One region of the Variovorax sp. V35 genome, then DNA from elsewhere that is predicted to be linked to it. Evidence: predicted binding sites of a transcription regulator. Region 1 holds the regulator's gene; each other region holds the start of a gene.
The links. Region 1 encodes sigma-54, which starts transcription at its own class of promoters, with help from an activator protein. Its sites were predicted from a motif close to TGGCANGNAANCTGCTTT; they were not measured.

Region 1 (3,590 bases):
CCCATCGCCCACATGCCCATTCACCGCCGCGCGCGCATGGGCCTGAGCTACCTGCCGCAGGAAGCCTCGATCTTCCGCAAGCTCACGGTCGAGGAAAACGTGCGCGCCGTGCTCGAGCTGCAGCGCGAGCCCGACGCCAACGGCCGCATGGTGCCGTTGTCGAAGCAGGCCACCGAAGAGCGACTGGCCGACCTGCTGTCCGACCTGCGCGTGGACCACCTGCGCGATTCGCCCGCGCTCGCGCTGTCGGGCGGCGAGCGCCGCCGCGTCGAAATCGCGCGTGCGTTGGCCACACAGCCGCGCTTCATCCTGCTGGACGAGCCCTTCGCCGGCATCGACCCGATCGCCGTGATCGAGATCCAGCGGATCATCAGTTTCCTGAAAGAGCGCGGCATCGGCGTGCTCATCACCGACCACAACGTGCGTGAGACGCTGGGCATCTGCGATCACGCGTTCATCATCAGCGACGGGCACGTGCTGGCACAAGGCACACCCTCGGAGATCGTCGACAACGCCGAGGTACGCAGGGTGTACCTGGGCGAGCACTTCCGCATGTAAGGGCGGGGGCGGTTCCTATGAAGCAAGGGCTGTCCCTTCGCGTTTCGCAGCATCTGGCCTTGACGCCTCAGCTGCAGCAGTCGATCCGGCTTCTGCAGCTCTCCACGCTCGAACTGAGCCAGGAGGTGGAGCAGATGCTGGACGAGAACCCGTTCCTCGAGCGCACCGCGGAAGAAGCGGCGCGCGAGGAATTCGGGCTGGACACGGCCGACGCGCCGGTGCCGCGCGACGACGCGGGCGAGGGCGAGGCCGAGTTCACGCCGTCCGCCGCCAGCACGTCCTCCACCTCCAGCGACACCACCACCTCGACCCCCGACACCGACGGCCCCGCCGCCGAGATCGCCGAGCGCGAGCCCGACTGGGAAGGCGACGGCACCGTCGACATGGCGCCCGACGACAGCGAGTGGGGCAGCGACGCGCCCGCGCGCCAGAACAACCTGGGCGACGACGAGCGTGCCGACGCCACCGAACTCGCGCGCAGCCAGGAGTCGCTGCAGTCGTTCCTGCACCGCCAGGCGCTGAGCCTGCGGCTCAATGAAAACGACTGCGCCGCGCTGCGCTTCCTGATCGAGTCGCTCAACGACGACGGCTACCTCGAAGACTCGCTGCCCGCATTGGCCTCGGGCCTGGCGGGCGACGACAACGACCAGTTCGACGACCTCGTGCACCACTTCCAGGTGGCGCTGGGCCTGCTGCAGAGCCTGGAGCCGGTGGGCGTCGGCGCGCGCGACCTCGGCGAATGCCTGAGCATCCAGCTGAAGGCGCTTGCCAGCGAAGACGAGACCGAGGCCGAAGCGCTCATCCGCAAGACCGCCATCGCGATCTGCAAGCAGCCCATGGAGCTGCTCGCGCGGCGCGACTTCAAGCGCCTGGCCACGCTCACGCGCACCAACGAAGACCTGGTGCGCTCGGCGCTGCAGGTCATTGCGCGGCTCGAGCCCAAGCCGGGGCGCCGCTTTGTCGACGTCGAACGCAACATCGTCATTCCCGACGTGATCGTCACCAAGACCGGGCGCGGCACCAACGTGAAGTTCCGCGTCATGCTCAACCCCGAGGTCATGCCGCGCCTGCGCGTGCACGACATTTACGCCGGTGCGCTCAAGTCGCACAAGGGCGAGGGCAGCCAGGCGCTGTCGCAGCGGCTGCAGGAGGCGCGCTGGTTCATCAAGAACATCCAGCAGCGCTTCGACACCATCCTGCGCGTGAGCAACGCCATCGTCGAGCGCCAGAAGAGCTACTTCGTGCACGGCGAGCTGGCCATGCGCCCGCTGGTGCTGCGCGAGATCGCCGACGAGCTGGGCCTGCACGAGTCGACCATCTCGCGCGTGACCACCGCCAAGTACATGGCCACGCCCTTCGGCACGGTCGAGCTGAAGTACTTCTTCGGTTCGGCGCTGGGCACCGAGACCGGTGGCAATGCGTCGAGCACCGCGGTGCGCGCGCTGATCAAGCAGTTCGTGAGTTCCGAGAGCATCAAGAAGCCGCTGTCCGACAGCCAGATCTCCGAGATGCTGAAAGAGCAGGGCATCGAGTGCGCGCGCCGCACCGTCGCCAAGTACCGCGAAGCGCTGCGCATCGCACCGGCCAACCTGCGCAAGGCTCTGTAGAAAGCCCACGATGACCCGTCGCCTGCTGTCGCGCTGGGGGCATTGGGTTCTTGTTGTGGCTGCGGCGCTGCTGTTCGCCGGCTGCGCCACGCTGCCCGACGAGGCACCGCGCCCGCCCACCAAGGCCATCGCCGTCTCGGCCGACACCGCGCTCGGCAAGATCGCGCTGGCCTCGCAGCCCGACCCCGACCTCAGCGGCTTTCGCCTGATGCCTGGCGGCGACTTCGCCTTCGACACGCGGCTGCAGCTGGCGCGCCGCGCGCAGCGCACGCTCGACGTGCAGTACTACCAGATCGAGAACGACGAGACCGGCCGCTACCTGCTGCGCACTCTGCGCGATGCGGCCCAGCGCGGCGTGCGCGTGCGCCTGTTGATGGACGACCTGTACACGTCCGGCGAAGACGAGCTGCTGCTCGGCCTGGCCGCCACGCCGAACGTCGAGCTGCGCCTGTTCAACCCGTTCCCGGCGGGGCGCGGCAGCCTGCTCAAGCGCTTCACCGCGTCGCTGTTCGACTTCAGCCGCGTCAACCGCCGCATGCACAACAAGCTCTTCATCGCCGATGGCGCGATGGCGGTGGCGGGCGGGCGCAACATCGGCAACCAGTACTTCCGCCGCACCACCGGCCCGAACTTCATCGACCTCGACACCTTCGTGACGGGTGCGCTGATCCCGCGCCTGGGCGTGCTGTTCGACCAGTACTGGAACAGCCCGCACGTGCGCCCGATCGGCGCGGTCGTGCACACCGACCTGCCGCGCGAAGAGCTGCAGCGCCGCTTCGACGCCGCCACCGGCCCCGACACCACGCCGCCGCCGCCCAGGCCTGCGCCCAACGACCTGCTCGGCTACAGCCCGGTGGCCGACGACCTCGACGCCGGCAAGCTGGGCCTGATCTGGACCACCGCCGAGGCTTATGCCGATTCGCCCGACCGCGTGATCGGCAAGACCGCGTCGTACGGCGGCGTGCCGCTGCTCGACGTGGACAGCGTGCGCTACAACGTGGTCGAGCAGATGCGCCGCGCGCGCAGCGAGGTGACGCTGGTCTCGCCCTACCTGATCCCGGGCGCGTCGGGGCTGGAGGTGATGCGCGAGATCCGCGGGCGCAACGTGAAGATCAGCGTGGTCACCAACTCGCTCGCCGCCACCGACGAACCGCTGGTGCACACCGCCTACCGCCGCTACCGCGCCGACATGCTCGCGTTGGGCGCCGAGCTGCACGAGCTGAGTTCCGCGCGCACGCGGCGCAGCGTGCGGCTGGGTTTGTTCGGCACGTCGGTGGGGCGGCTGCACGCCAAGTCGGCGGTGATCGACCAGCGCATCCTGTTCGTCGGCTCGATGAATTTCGACCCGCGCTCCGAGATCCACAACACCGAGATCGGCCTGTTCATCCGCAGCCCCGAGATGGCGCAGCAGACACTGAAGCTGCT
Region 2 (3,590 bases), 1.5 Mb from region 1:
GACGGCAGGATGAGGAACTCGGGCTCGTCGGGCAGTGCGATGCCGTTGAGCGCCAGCTGCAGCAGCGTGCCGTACTCGCTGGCGTCGCCGACCAGCACCGCGCCCAAGAGCTGCTTGCCGTCTTCGCTCACCACGATCTTCTTGTAGACCTGCTTGCGCTCGTCGATGTACTGGTAGGCGCGCGACTTCGGCGTCTTGCCATGCGCGTCGCCGATGCTGGCCACGTCGACGCCCATCAGCTTGAGCTTGGTGCTCAGGTCGGCGCCGGTGAAGGCCGCGTCGTCCTGGCCGGCGATGTGGCGGGCGGCCACGCGCGCCATGTCGTAGCCCGGCGCGACGAGGCCGAAGGTCTGTTCGTTCCACGACGCGCATTCGCCGATAGCGTAGACGTTGCGGTCGCTGGTGCGGCAGTGGCTGTCGATCGCCACGCCGCCGCGCGGGCCCACGGCCAGCAGGCTCTGGCGCGCCAGTTCGTCGCGTGGGCGGATGCCGGCGGAGAACACGATCATGTCGGTCTCCAGGTGCGTGCCGTCGGCGAACACCATGCGGTGCCGCGCGCTCGCGCCGTCGACGATCTCCACCGTGTTGCGGCCGGTGTGCACGTGCAGGCCCAGCGCCTCGATGCTGCCGCGCAGCGCACGGCCACCGCCTTCGTCGACCTGCACCGCCATCAGGCGCGGCGCGAACTCGACGACGTGCGTCTCCAGGCCCATGTCGCGCAGCGCCTTGGCGCACTCCAGGCCCAGCAGGCCGCCGCCCACCACCACGCCGCTGCGCGACTTGGCGCCGCAGGCCTTCATGGCGTCCAGGTCCTCGATGGTGCGGTAGACAAAGCAGTTCGGCCGGTCGCGGCCCGGCACGGCCGGCACGAAGGGGTTGGAGCCGGTGGCCAGCACCAGCTTGTCGTAGGCGATCACCTCGCCGTCGGCCGTGGTCACGGTGTTGTTGCGCCGTTCGACGGCCACGGCCCGCGCGGCCAGGCGCAGCGTGAAGCCGCTGCGCTCGAAGAAGCCGGGCTCGACCAGCGACAGGTCGTCGGCCGTCTTGCCGGAGAAGTACTCGGACAGGTGCACCCGGTCGTAGGCCGGGCGCGGCTCTTCGCACAGCACGGTGACCTGTGCGCCGGGAATGCCGAGCGTGTGGAGTTGCTCGAGGAACTTGTGGCCGACCATGCCGTGGCCGATGACTGCGATCTTCATTGGGGGTCCTGCACGCAACCGGCCCTGGAAGGCGCCCCCTCAGCCGCTGTCGAACAGACAGCGTCGTTGGGGCCCCCGCGACGGAACGGATGCGAAATGGGTTGGAGCAGACGAACCGGCGGCGGGCGGCCATCGGTGCGCTTGAACCCCGCCGTCGTTAGCGGAGGCATTGCGAACCCGCCGCAGAGGCCGGTGGGTCGCCACCGTGTTCAGCAATAAGCGTGCCGCGCTCAAAAGCCCGTGTGGCGGGCCTCATCGGCCGATGGCGCACCGAAAACGGACCGGGGCCGGCACGCCGCGCACGGGCGTCGTGCGCCGGCGCTCTCCGCATTGGTGCGCCGGGGTGCAGGGGCGCAAGGCGGCGGCGGCGCCGGTGCGCGGGGCTTTTCCGTATGCTCGGGGCCTTGCAACGCAGGGCGAACGCCCCCCACGAACCCCGAAGAACTTGCCATGTGCGGCTCCGAACTCCATTCCCTCCCTGAAGGTGTCCAGCGCGTCTCCCGCGTGCTGCAGGACGCCGGCCATCCCCATGCGCCCCGCATGCTCGACGACGCCTGCCGCACCGCGCAGCAGGCCGCCGACGCGCTCGGCATCTCGGTCGGGCAGATCGCCAAGAGCATCATCTTCCGCCGCAAGAGCGACGAGGCGGCGGTGCTGGTCATCACCTCGGGCGACAAGCGCGTCGACGAGAAGAAGGTCGATGCCATCGTCGGCAAGACCGGCCGCGCCGACGCCGACTTCGTGAAGGCGCGCACCGGCTTCACCATCGGCGGCGTGTCGCCGGTGGGCCATGTGACGAAGCCGGTGGTGCTCATCGACCGCGAGCTGTTCCGCTTCGAGGAAATCTGGGCCGCCGCGGGCCATCCGCACGCCGTGTTCCAGCTGCACCCGACCGATCTCGAGAAGCTCACCGGCGCGCCGGTGGCCGACGTGGTGTGAACTTCGACGAAGCGCATGCGCTCGCCGAGCGCGCCGGGACCGTGCAGCGCATGGACGGCGAGGTGCCCTCGCCGTGCTCGTCGGTGTGCCGCATGGACCGCCTGAGCGGCTTTTGCGAAGGGTGCCTGCGCACCATCCCCGAGATCGCCGGCTGGAGCAAGATGGAAGACGACAGCCGCCGCCAGGTGTGGCGCGCGATCGAACTGCGGGCCCAGGCCGGCATCTGGCGCGTGCCCGAACCCACCACAGGAGACCACGACGCATGAAGCACATCGACTTCTATCTCGATTTCATCTCGCCCTACGCGCACCTGGCGTTCGAGCACCTGCCCGAGGCGCTCGAAGGCCTGAGCGTGAGCGTGGCCTACAAGCCGGTGCTGCTGGGCGCGCTGCTCAAGCACCACGGCCAGCTCGGGCCGGCCGAGATTCCTTCCAAGCGCAGCTGGACCTACCGCCACGTGCTGTGGCTGGGCCAGGCGCACGGCATCCCCATCGAGATGCCGGCCTCGCACCCCTACAACCCGCTGCCGCACCTGCGCCTGGCCGTGGCCACGGGCGACGACGGCAGCATCAGCCGCCTGGCAGCCGAGACCCTCTTTCGCCATGTGTGGCGCGGCGGCGAAGAAGCCGGCGATGCCACGCGGCTGGCCGCGCTCACGGCGCAGCTGCAGCCGAAGCGCGACGTGAACGGCGACGACAACAAGGCCCTGCTCAAGCGCAACACCGACGAGGCCGTGGCGCAGGGCGTGTTCGGCGTGCCCTGCTACGTGGTCGACGGGCGCCTGTTCTGGGGCTTCGACGGCCTCGCGATGCTGCGCGCCTACCTGCAGGGCGATGCCTGGTTCGACGGTCCGCAATGGACCGGCGCCGACCAGCGGCCCTCGTTGCTGCGCAAGAGCTGAGGCTTTTTTGCTGCTTCGCAGCAAGGACTGAGGACAAACCCGCGCAGGGTCCTTGTTTCTTACAAGCTGAAACGAGCAGCGCGGGTTTCACCCTAAACCGTAAGCGCCCGTTCAGTTTCGCGAAAGCCTCGGGTCAGTCGCGCCTCCAAGAATGCCCCACGGTCCCGAATGCCGGGAACCGATGGACGCATACATACACACCAGGAGACGACGATGGCAGCCACGCTAGATTCAAGGGGAGTGCCGCATCCGGCCCCCCGGCCCATGTCCGCGGAGGAGAAGAAGGTCATCTTCGCCTCCTCGCTCGGCACCGTGTTCGAGTGGTACGACTTCTATCTGTACGGTTCGCTCGCCGCGATCATCGCGAAGCAGTTCTTCAGCGGCCTGGATGCGGGCGCGGCCTTCATCTTCGCGCTGCTGGCGTTTGCCGCCGGCTTCCTGGTGCGTCCGTTCGGCGCCATCGTGTTCGGCCGCCTGGGCGACATGATCGGTCGCAAGTACACCTTCCTGGTGACGATCCTGATCATGGGCCTGTCGACGTTCATCGTCGG
Region 3 (3,590 bases), 2.9 Mb from region 1:
CTTTTCCTTGGCGATGAGCTTGGCGAGCGAGGCGGCATCGACCGCGCCCTTGTCGGCCAGCTTCTTCGACAGCGTGATGGCCTGGCCGTTGTTGTTCAGGGTCATGAGCACGGCCATGTCCTTCTTCGGGCCGCTCACGCCCAGGTGCATGCCGTACACGAGGCCGTAGAGGACGTGCGCCATGTCGAGGTCGCCGTTCACGAGCTTGTCGCGCACGCCGGCCCAGCTGGCTTCCTTGCTCGGCACGATCTTCACGCCGTACTTCTTGTCGATGCCCAGCACCGAAGCCATCACCACGCTGGCGCAATCGGTCAGCGGGATGAAGCCGATCTTCACTTCTTCCTTCTCGGGCTTGTCCGAGCCCTGGGCCCAGACGGCGGCGCGCAGCGCGGGGTCGATGCCCACGGCGCCGAGGGCGGCGGCCTGCAGCACGCGGCGCCGGCTCAGTTTGGTTTTCAGCAGCAGATCGGACATGGGCGGGGCTCCAGAAGTGAAAGACAAAAACGAAAAGGCGTCCGCACCGCGCAGGGGCTGCTCGTGAACGAGCCCTTGCGGGATGGGGACGCCTTTGTCCGGTTCGGTGGGCCGCACCCGCCGTTGGGTGCAACCTGCCTTTGAGACCTTGCGGTCCCGTGCCAAGGACTACGCAAGCGACGTGCCAGCTCGAACCTGCCGTTGGAAGCTATGGAAAAGATAGCTGGCAGGGCGCGCCGGTGCAGGAGAAAGTTCCTGCTGGCTCGCTAACCCGGGCGACGCACAGTTGTTGTGCGCTGCACCAATCCAAGCGGCCCGGGTCAGCGCCGCGGTGCAGGCTCGAGCGGCAGGTAGTCGGCCATGGCCAGCATCGACTCGGCCACGTCGACGAGGCGGCGCTTCTGGTTCATGGCGGTCTGGCGCAGCATCTTGTGCGCCTCGGCCTCGCTCAGGCGGCGGTGCGCCATCAGCAGGCCCTTGGCGCGCTCGACGATCTTGCGTTCGTTGAGCGAGGCGCGCACGGTGTCGAGTTCGTCGCTCATGGCCTGCAGGCGCTGCGACTGCTCCTGGACCATGTCGAGCACCGAGCGTTCGAGGTGGCGCCCGAGCTGCGCCGGCGTGGCGTCCTGCGCCTGCTGGGCATCGTCGAAGAACAGCGCGCCGCCGGCCTGCGGGGCCAGCGTGCCGAGCAGTTGCCGGTACGCGGCCAGCTCGCTGCGGGCCTGGGCGGTCTTGTGGTCGCACAGCGCGCGCAGGTCGGCCGAGAGGCGGTTCTCGACCGTCTGCATGGCGTCGATGCGCCGCGTGCAGCAGTCGAACCAGGCCTGGCTCAGCAGCGCGTCGGCCGGCACCGAGGTGGCGCCCTTGCGGCGCAGGCGCTCGAGCTCGGCCAGCACGGCGTCCGACTGGCTGTCGTGCCAGAGCGTGCGCACCGCGTCGCCCGAGAAATCGATGAACACCTGGAAGCAGCGCTCCTGCGACTCGATGAGGTGGCGCCACTGCTGGCGCTGCGCGTCGTCGCCCCGGCCCAGCGCGAGCGCGGCGGCGCCGAAGGCGCGCTCCTGGCCGGCGAACTCCTTGCCCTGCATGAAGTTGAACATCGCCACCAGCAGGCGCGAGATCTCGGGGTCGGTGGCGCCGTCGGCCGCCTCGAACACCACCGCCAGCAGGCCGGCCACCAGCTTGGCGAAGGCGGCCACGGCCTGCGCGGGCTGGAGTTCGAGCGCGTCGATGCGCCGGCGCAGCGCGGGCAGGGCGTCCAGGCCGGGCAGCACCCAGGCGATGCGGCTGAACAGGCGCGCGCCGTGGCCGGCGCCCACCGCGCGGTGGTGCTCGGCCTCGAGCCGGTCGAAGCCGGCGCGCACCTGCTGCTCGAGCGCCAGGCATTCGGCGATCTGCGGGCCGCGCTGGTCGGCAAAGCGCCCGCCGTGCGAGGCCAGGAACACGTTCGACATGCCGCGCTCGCGCTGCAGCGCATGCACGAGCCGCCCGATGGCGCCGACCAGCTCGCTGGTGCGCGCGAGCTGGTCCAGCGCGTCGATCTCGCATCGGCGCGCGGCGATCAGGAAGCTCAGGCCGGAAGTCATTCGTGGGGGCGCAGAAGGGGCGCCTTCCGCTCGTGCAACTTCCGTGCCTCGCTTGCCCCTTCGCGGGCGCCGCCGGCGGGCGGCCCCTACACTCGGCGCCATGCTCTTGTTGGGAATCGAATCATCCTGCGACGAGACCGGCGTGGCGCTGGTCGAGTCGCACGGCGACGCGCTGCCGCTGCTGCGTTCGCACGCGCTGCACAGCCAGATCGCCATGCACCAGGCCTACGGCGGCGTGGTGCCCGAGCTGGCCAGCCGCGACCACATCCGCCGCGTGCTGCCGCTCACCGAAGCCGTCATGGCCGAGGCCGGGCGCTCGCTGGCCGAGATCGACGTGGTGGCCTACACGCGCGGCCCGGGCCTGGCCGGCGCGCTGCTCGTGGGCGCGGGTGTGGCCTGCGCGCTCGGCGTGGCGCTGGGCAAGCCGGTGCTGGGGGTGCATCACCTCGAAGGGCATCTGCTGTCGCCGTTCCTGAGCGCCGATCCGCCCGAATTTCCGTTCGTGGCGCTGCTGGTGTCGGGCGGCCACACGCAGCTGATGCGGGTCGACGGCGTGGGCCGCTACGAACTGCTCGGCGAAACCATCGACGACGCGGCCGGCGAGGCCTTCGACAAGAGCGCCAAGCTCATGGGCCTGCCGTACCCCGGCGGCCCCTGGCTCGCGAAGCTGGCCGAAGAGGGCGACGCCGCGGCCTTCAAGCTGCCGCGCCCGCTGCTGCACAGCGGCGATCTCGACTTTTCGTTTGCCGGCCTGAAGACGGCCGTGCTCACGCAGGCCAAGAAGCTCGGCGACCAGCTCGAGGCGCGCAAGGCCGACCTGGCCGCCTCCACGCAGGCGGCGATCGTCGAAGTGCTGTTGAAGAAGTCGCTCGCGGCGCTGGACCAGACCGGCCTGAAGCGGCTGGTGGTGGCGGGTGGCGTGGGGGCCAACAAGAACCTGCGCGAGCAACTGAACGCGGCCTGCGCCAAGCGCAAGGTGCGCGTGCACTACCCCGAGCTGCACCTGTGCACCGACAACGGCGCCATGATCGCCATGGCGGCCGCGATGCGGCTGCAATCGGGCCTGTCGCAGGCCTCTGAGCGCTATGCCTTCGACGTCAAGCCGCGATGGCCGATGGCATCGCTGATGACGCCCGAGACGCCGCTGCCGGAAACCGCGTAGCCGGCTGCTGCCGTGCGCGCCCCAGCGAGGGCAGCGGCAGCACGTCGAGCACGTTGCGCCAGAGCTGGCGCCATTCGGGCCAGTCGTGGCCGCCTTCGGTCGTGAACACGCGCCCCGGAGGCAGGGCGTCGGCCAGCAGCTTGTGGTTGCTGGCAAAGCGGTCGGCCAGGCCGAAACCCAGGTACAGCGGCGGCAGGTCCTGGGAGGGCTTCGGCGCCAGGTATTGCTGGAAGAAGGGCCAGAGCTTGCGGTCGGGTTCCTCGTCGGGCTGCGGCCCGGTGGGCGCCTGCCAGGCGCGCAGGCCGCCGGCCTTCTTGATTTCCGCACCGAGCACGCGGCGCCCCAGGTAGGGTGCCAGCGCCACGATG
Region 4 (3,590 bases), 350 kb from region 1:
TGGACGAAGTGCACCGGCCGGCCCGTGTGCGCCACCGATTCGAGCATGCTCATCGCGGGCGTGATGCCCACGCCGCCCGTCACCAGCACGAGGGGACGCGCCTGCTCGCCCGCGGGCTGCAGCACGAAGTCGCCGCACGGCGCCTGCACCTGCAGCCGCGTGCCGACCGCGGCGGCCGCGTGCAGCCAGTTCGAGGCGCGGCCGCCTTCTTCCTTCTTCACGCTGATGCGGTACCACGGCTTGCCCGGTGCGTCGGACAGCGAGTAGTTGCGTCGCACCGGCTGGCCGTCGATCTCCAGCACCAGCGTGAGGTACTGCCCCGGCGAGAACGCCAGCAGCGCGCCGCCGTCCACGGGCTCCAGGTAGAACGAGGTGATGACCTCGCTTTCGTCTTCGCGCCGGGCCACGCGGAACTCGCGCGTGCCGCGCCATCCGCCGGGCTGCGCCGCGTTGGCGCTGTAGACGGCTTCTTCCGCGGCGATGAGCAGGCCCGCCAGCGATTCGTAGGCCTCGCCCCATGCGGCGATCACCTCGTCGGTCGCGGCATCGCCGAGCACCTCCTTCACGGCCCGCAGCAGGTAGTGGCCGACGATCGGGTAGTGCTCCGGCAGCACGCCCAGAGCCGCGTGCTTCTGGATGATGCGGGGCAGGGCGCCGGCGATTGCTTCGAGCCGGTCGATATGCGCGCCGTACGCGATGACCGCCCCCGCCAGCGCGCGCGCCTGCGTGCCGGCCGCCTGGTGCGCCTCGTTGAAGAAGGCCTTCACCTGCGGATGGCCCTCGAACATGATCTTGTAGAAGTGGCTGGTGATGGCCTCGCCGTGGGCCTGGAGTGCGGGCACGGTGGACTTGACGATGGCGATGGTTTGCGGGTGCATGGTCTGGCGCTTCCTCTGTTGAGATGCCTTTGTCTTTTCACGATCCGTGCCAGCCGGAAGACCTCTGCAAGTGCTTGATCCCATTGGGGATTTGTTGGGCGTGGTCAAATTCACAACAAATTCGAGGTTGTACTTATGACCACATTGCGTGTCGATTCGACCACCGAGGCCTCACCACCCGAGCCCGAAGCCGAGGCCGCCCGCTACCGATCGCTGCTCGCCGCCGCGCGCGGACTGGTCCGCTGCGATGCCGCCGCGCTGCTGCAACTCGACGTCGACGTGCTGAAGCCCGTCGCGGTCGACGGCCTGAGCGATGAAACCCTCGGGCGCCAGTTTCCCGTCGCCGCCCATCCGCGCTTCGCGCGCCTGCTCGACAGCGAACGCGGCCTGCGTTTCGCCCACGACAGCAACCTGCCCGACCCGTACGACGGCCTCGTCGCCGGCCAGCCGGGCATCCTGCCGGTGCACGACTGCATGGGCGCGCCGCTGCGCCTGCGCGGCGCCGTCTGGGGCCTGCTCACGCTGGACGCCCTGGAGCCGCACGCCTTCGATGCCGTGGGCCCGGCGCAGATGGAGGCATTGATCGCCCTCGTCGAAACCGGCATCGAGGCCGCCGACACGATCCGCGAGATGCAGGCGCGCGCGATGCGCGAGCAGGCCGTGGCGCAGGCGCTGCGCGCAGGCCGCGGCGCGCCCCGCGAGCTGCTGGGCAGCAGCCCGGCGATGAAGCAGCTGTGCCACGAGATCGACACCGTCGCCGTGTCCGACCTCACGGTGCTGCTGCTCGGCGAAACCGGCGTGGGCAAGGACCTGGTCGCGCAGCGCCTGCACGCGCGCTCGCGGCGCAGCGAGCAGCCGCTCGTGCAGGTCAACTGCGCGGCGCTGCCCGAGTCGCTGGCCGACAGCGAACTCTTCGGTCACAAGCGCGGCGCGTTCACCGGCGCCGTGCAGGACCGCGACGGCAAGTTCGAGATCGCCGATGGCGGCACGCTCTTTCTCGACGAGGTCGGCGAACTGCCGCTGAGCGTGCAGGCCAAGCTGCTGCGCGTGCTGCAAAGCGGCGAGGTGCAGCGCCCCGGCAGCGACCGCATGCGCAAGGTCGACGTGCGTGTGATCGCGGCCACCAACCGCGACCTGCCCGCGGCGATTGCGCAGGGGCGTTTTCGCGCCGACCTGTACCACCGGCTGTCGGTCTATCCGCTCGTGGTCGCGCCGCTGCGCGAGCGGGGGCGCGACGTGCTCGTGCTCGCCGGCAGCTTCCTCGAGGAGAACCAGCACCGGCTGGGCGCGCGCAACCTGCGGCTCTCGCCGGCGTCGAAGGCCGCCATGCTGGCGCACGGCTGGCCGGGCAATGTGCGCGAGCTCGAGCATGTGATCAGCCGCGCCTCGCTGCGGGCGTTCCGGGAGCAGCCGCGCGGCTCGCGCTGGACGGCCATCGAACCGCATCACCTGGCGCTGGACAGCGCCGCCGTCGTGGGAAGCGCCGTGGCAGTGCCCGTGCAGGCCCCGGCGAACGAACACGCGGGGCCTGCCATCGCGGGCGGCACGCTGCGCGACGCAACCGAGGCCTTCCAGCGGGCCTGGCTCTTGGAACTGCTCGCCCGCCACGGCGGCCGCGTGGCCAGCGCCGCGCGCGAGGCCGGCATCGACCGCAGCAACTTCCATCGGACGCTGCGCAAGCTGGGCCTGGTGCAGGCCGGTGACAGCGAAACGCCCGGCTGACGACCGGCGCGCGATACCGCTTGAAGGGTCATTGATGGGGCGGGCGATAATCGAGCGGTGAAGCACGCCAGACCGCCGCTGGTGCAAGCCCGAAAGGGACGATGCTCTGCCTTCGGGCAACAGCATCGGGTCGAAAGATCGCACTGGAGGAACGTCCGGACTGCACAGGACAGCGCAGGAGTTAACGACTCTCCACCGTGAGGTGAGGATCAGAGCAACAGAGACGAGCCGATTCAGTTCGGGTGAAACGGGCAATCTCTGCGCGCAGCAACACCAAGTAGGCCAGTATTGAGGTGGTTCCGCTGAGCTGGCGGGTAGGTGGCATCGAGCCGTTTGGCGACAAACGGCCCAGAGTAATGGCGGTCACGCCGGGGTCTTCGCAAGAGGGCCCCGGTGCACAGAATCCGGCTTATCGGCGAGCTTCACACTTTTCTTTCTCTCTCCCTTTTCCCTGGGCTGCGCGCTGACGTCGTGCGCGGTCGCGTGCAAGACTCGGTAGAAACCCGTACAATTGTTAGCAAGCTAACTAATTGATAACGCCGTGGCCGATACCGAACCCATCTCCCCGTTGCGCGAACACGCGCTGATGCGGCTCGGCACCTCGCTGTCGGTGCTCCAGCGCGGCTACCGCGCGGCGGCCGACAAGGCGGTGGCGCACGTGGGCCTGTCGCAGACGCTGGCCTGGCCGGTGGTGGTGCTCGGGCGCATGGAAGACGGCGTGCGTCAGGGCACGGTGGCCGAGGCGCTGGGCATCGAGGGGCCGTCGCTGGTGCGCTCGCTCGACCAGCTGGTCGAGGCCGGCTTCGTCGAGCGCCGCGAAGACCCGGCCGACCGCCGCGCCAAGACGCTGCACCTCACGCCCGCCGGCCGCGCCGTCTGCGAGCCCATCGAGGCGGCGCTGCGCCAGATGCGCGCCGCGCTGTTCGACGGCATTCCCGACGAGGACATCGCCGCCACCTTGCGCGTCTTCGGCGCGCTCGAGGCCAAGCT

Region 2: a site for sigma-54 is predicted at 1,409-1,426, ahead of nirB (nitrite reductase large subunit NirB). Genes of this name have one in related genera too.
Region 3: a site for sigma-54 is predicted at 2,092-2,109, ahead of ACAM42_RS22720 (nitrate regulatory protein). Genes of this name have one in related genera too.
Region 4: a site for sigma-54 is predicted at 913-930, ahead of hmpA (NO-inducible flavohemoprotein). Genes of this name have one in related genera too.

What each region holds. Positions count from the first base shown of each region.
Region 1 is NZ_AP028666.1:586,160-589,749, forward strand. It holds gene lptB (LPS export ABC transporter ATP-binding protein) at 1-558, shown strand, start outside; gene rpoN (RNA polymerase factor sigma-54) at 576-2,165, shown strand; gene ACAM42_RS02710 (phospholipase D family protein) at 2,176-3,590, shown strand, end outside.
Region 2 is NZ_AP028666.1:6,348,901-6,352,490, reverse strand. It holds gene nirB (nitrite reductase large subunit NirB) at 1-1,199, opposite strand, end outside; gene ACAM42_RS29240 (YbaK/EbsC family protein) at 1,650-2,138, shown strand; gene ACAM42_RS29235 (DUF1289 domain-containing protein) at 2,135-2,404, shown strand; gene ACAM42_RS29230 (2-hydroxychromene-2-carboxylate isomerase) at 2,401-3,039, shown strand; gene ACAM42_RS29225 (MFS transporter) at 3,253-3,590, shown strand, end outside.
Region 3 is NZ_AP028666.1:4,940,101-4,943,690, reverse strand. It holds gene ACAM42_RS22725 (CmpA/NrtA family ABC transporter substrate-binding protein) at 1-474, opposite strand, end outside; gene ACAM42_RS22720 (nitrate regulatory protein) at 795-2,060, opposite strand; gene tsaD (tRNA (adenosine(37)-N6)-threonylcarbamoyltransferase complex transferase subunit TsaD) at 2,161-3,222, shown strand; gene ACAM42_RS22710 (alpha/beta hydrolase) at 3,158-3,590, opposite strand, start outside.
Region 4 is NZ_AP028666.1:935,174-938,763, forward strand. It holds gene hmpA (NO-inducible flavohemoprotein) at 1-878, opposite strand, end outside; gene norR (nitric oxide reductase transcriptional regulator NorR) at 1,014-2,600, shown strand; RNA gene rnpB (RNase P RNA component class A) at 2,660-3,028, shown strand; gene ACAM42_RS04270 (MarR family winged helix-turn-helix transcriptional regulator) at 3,187-3,590, shown strand, end outside.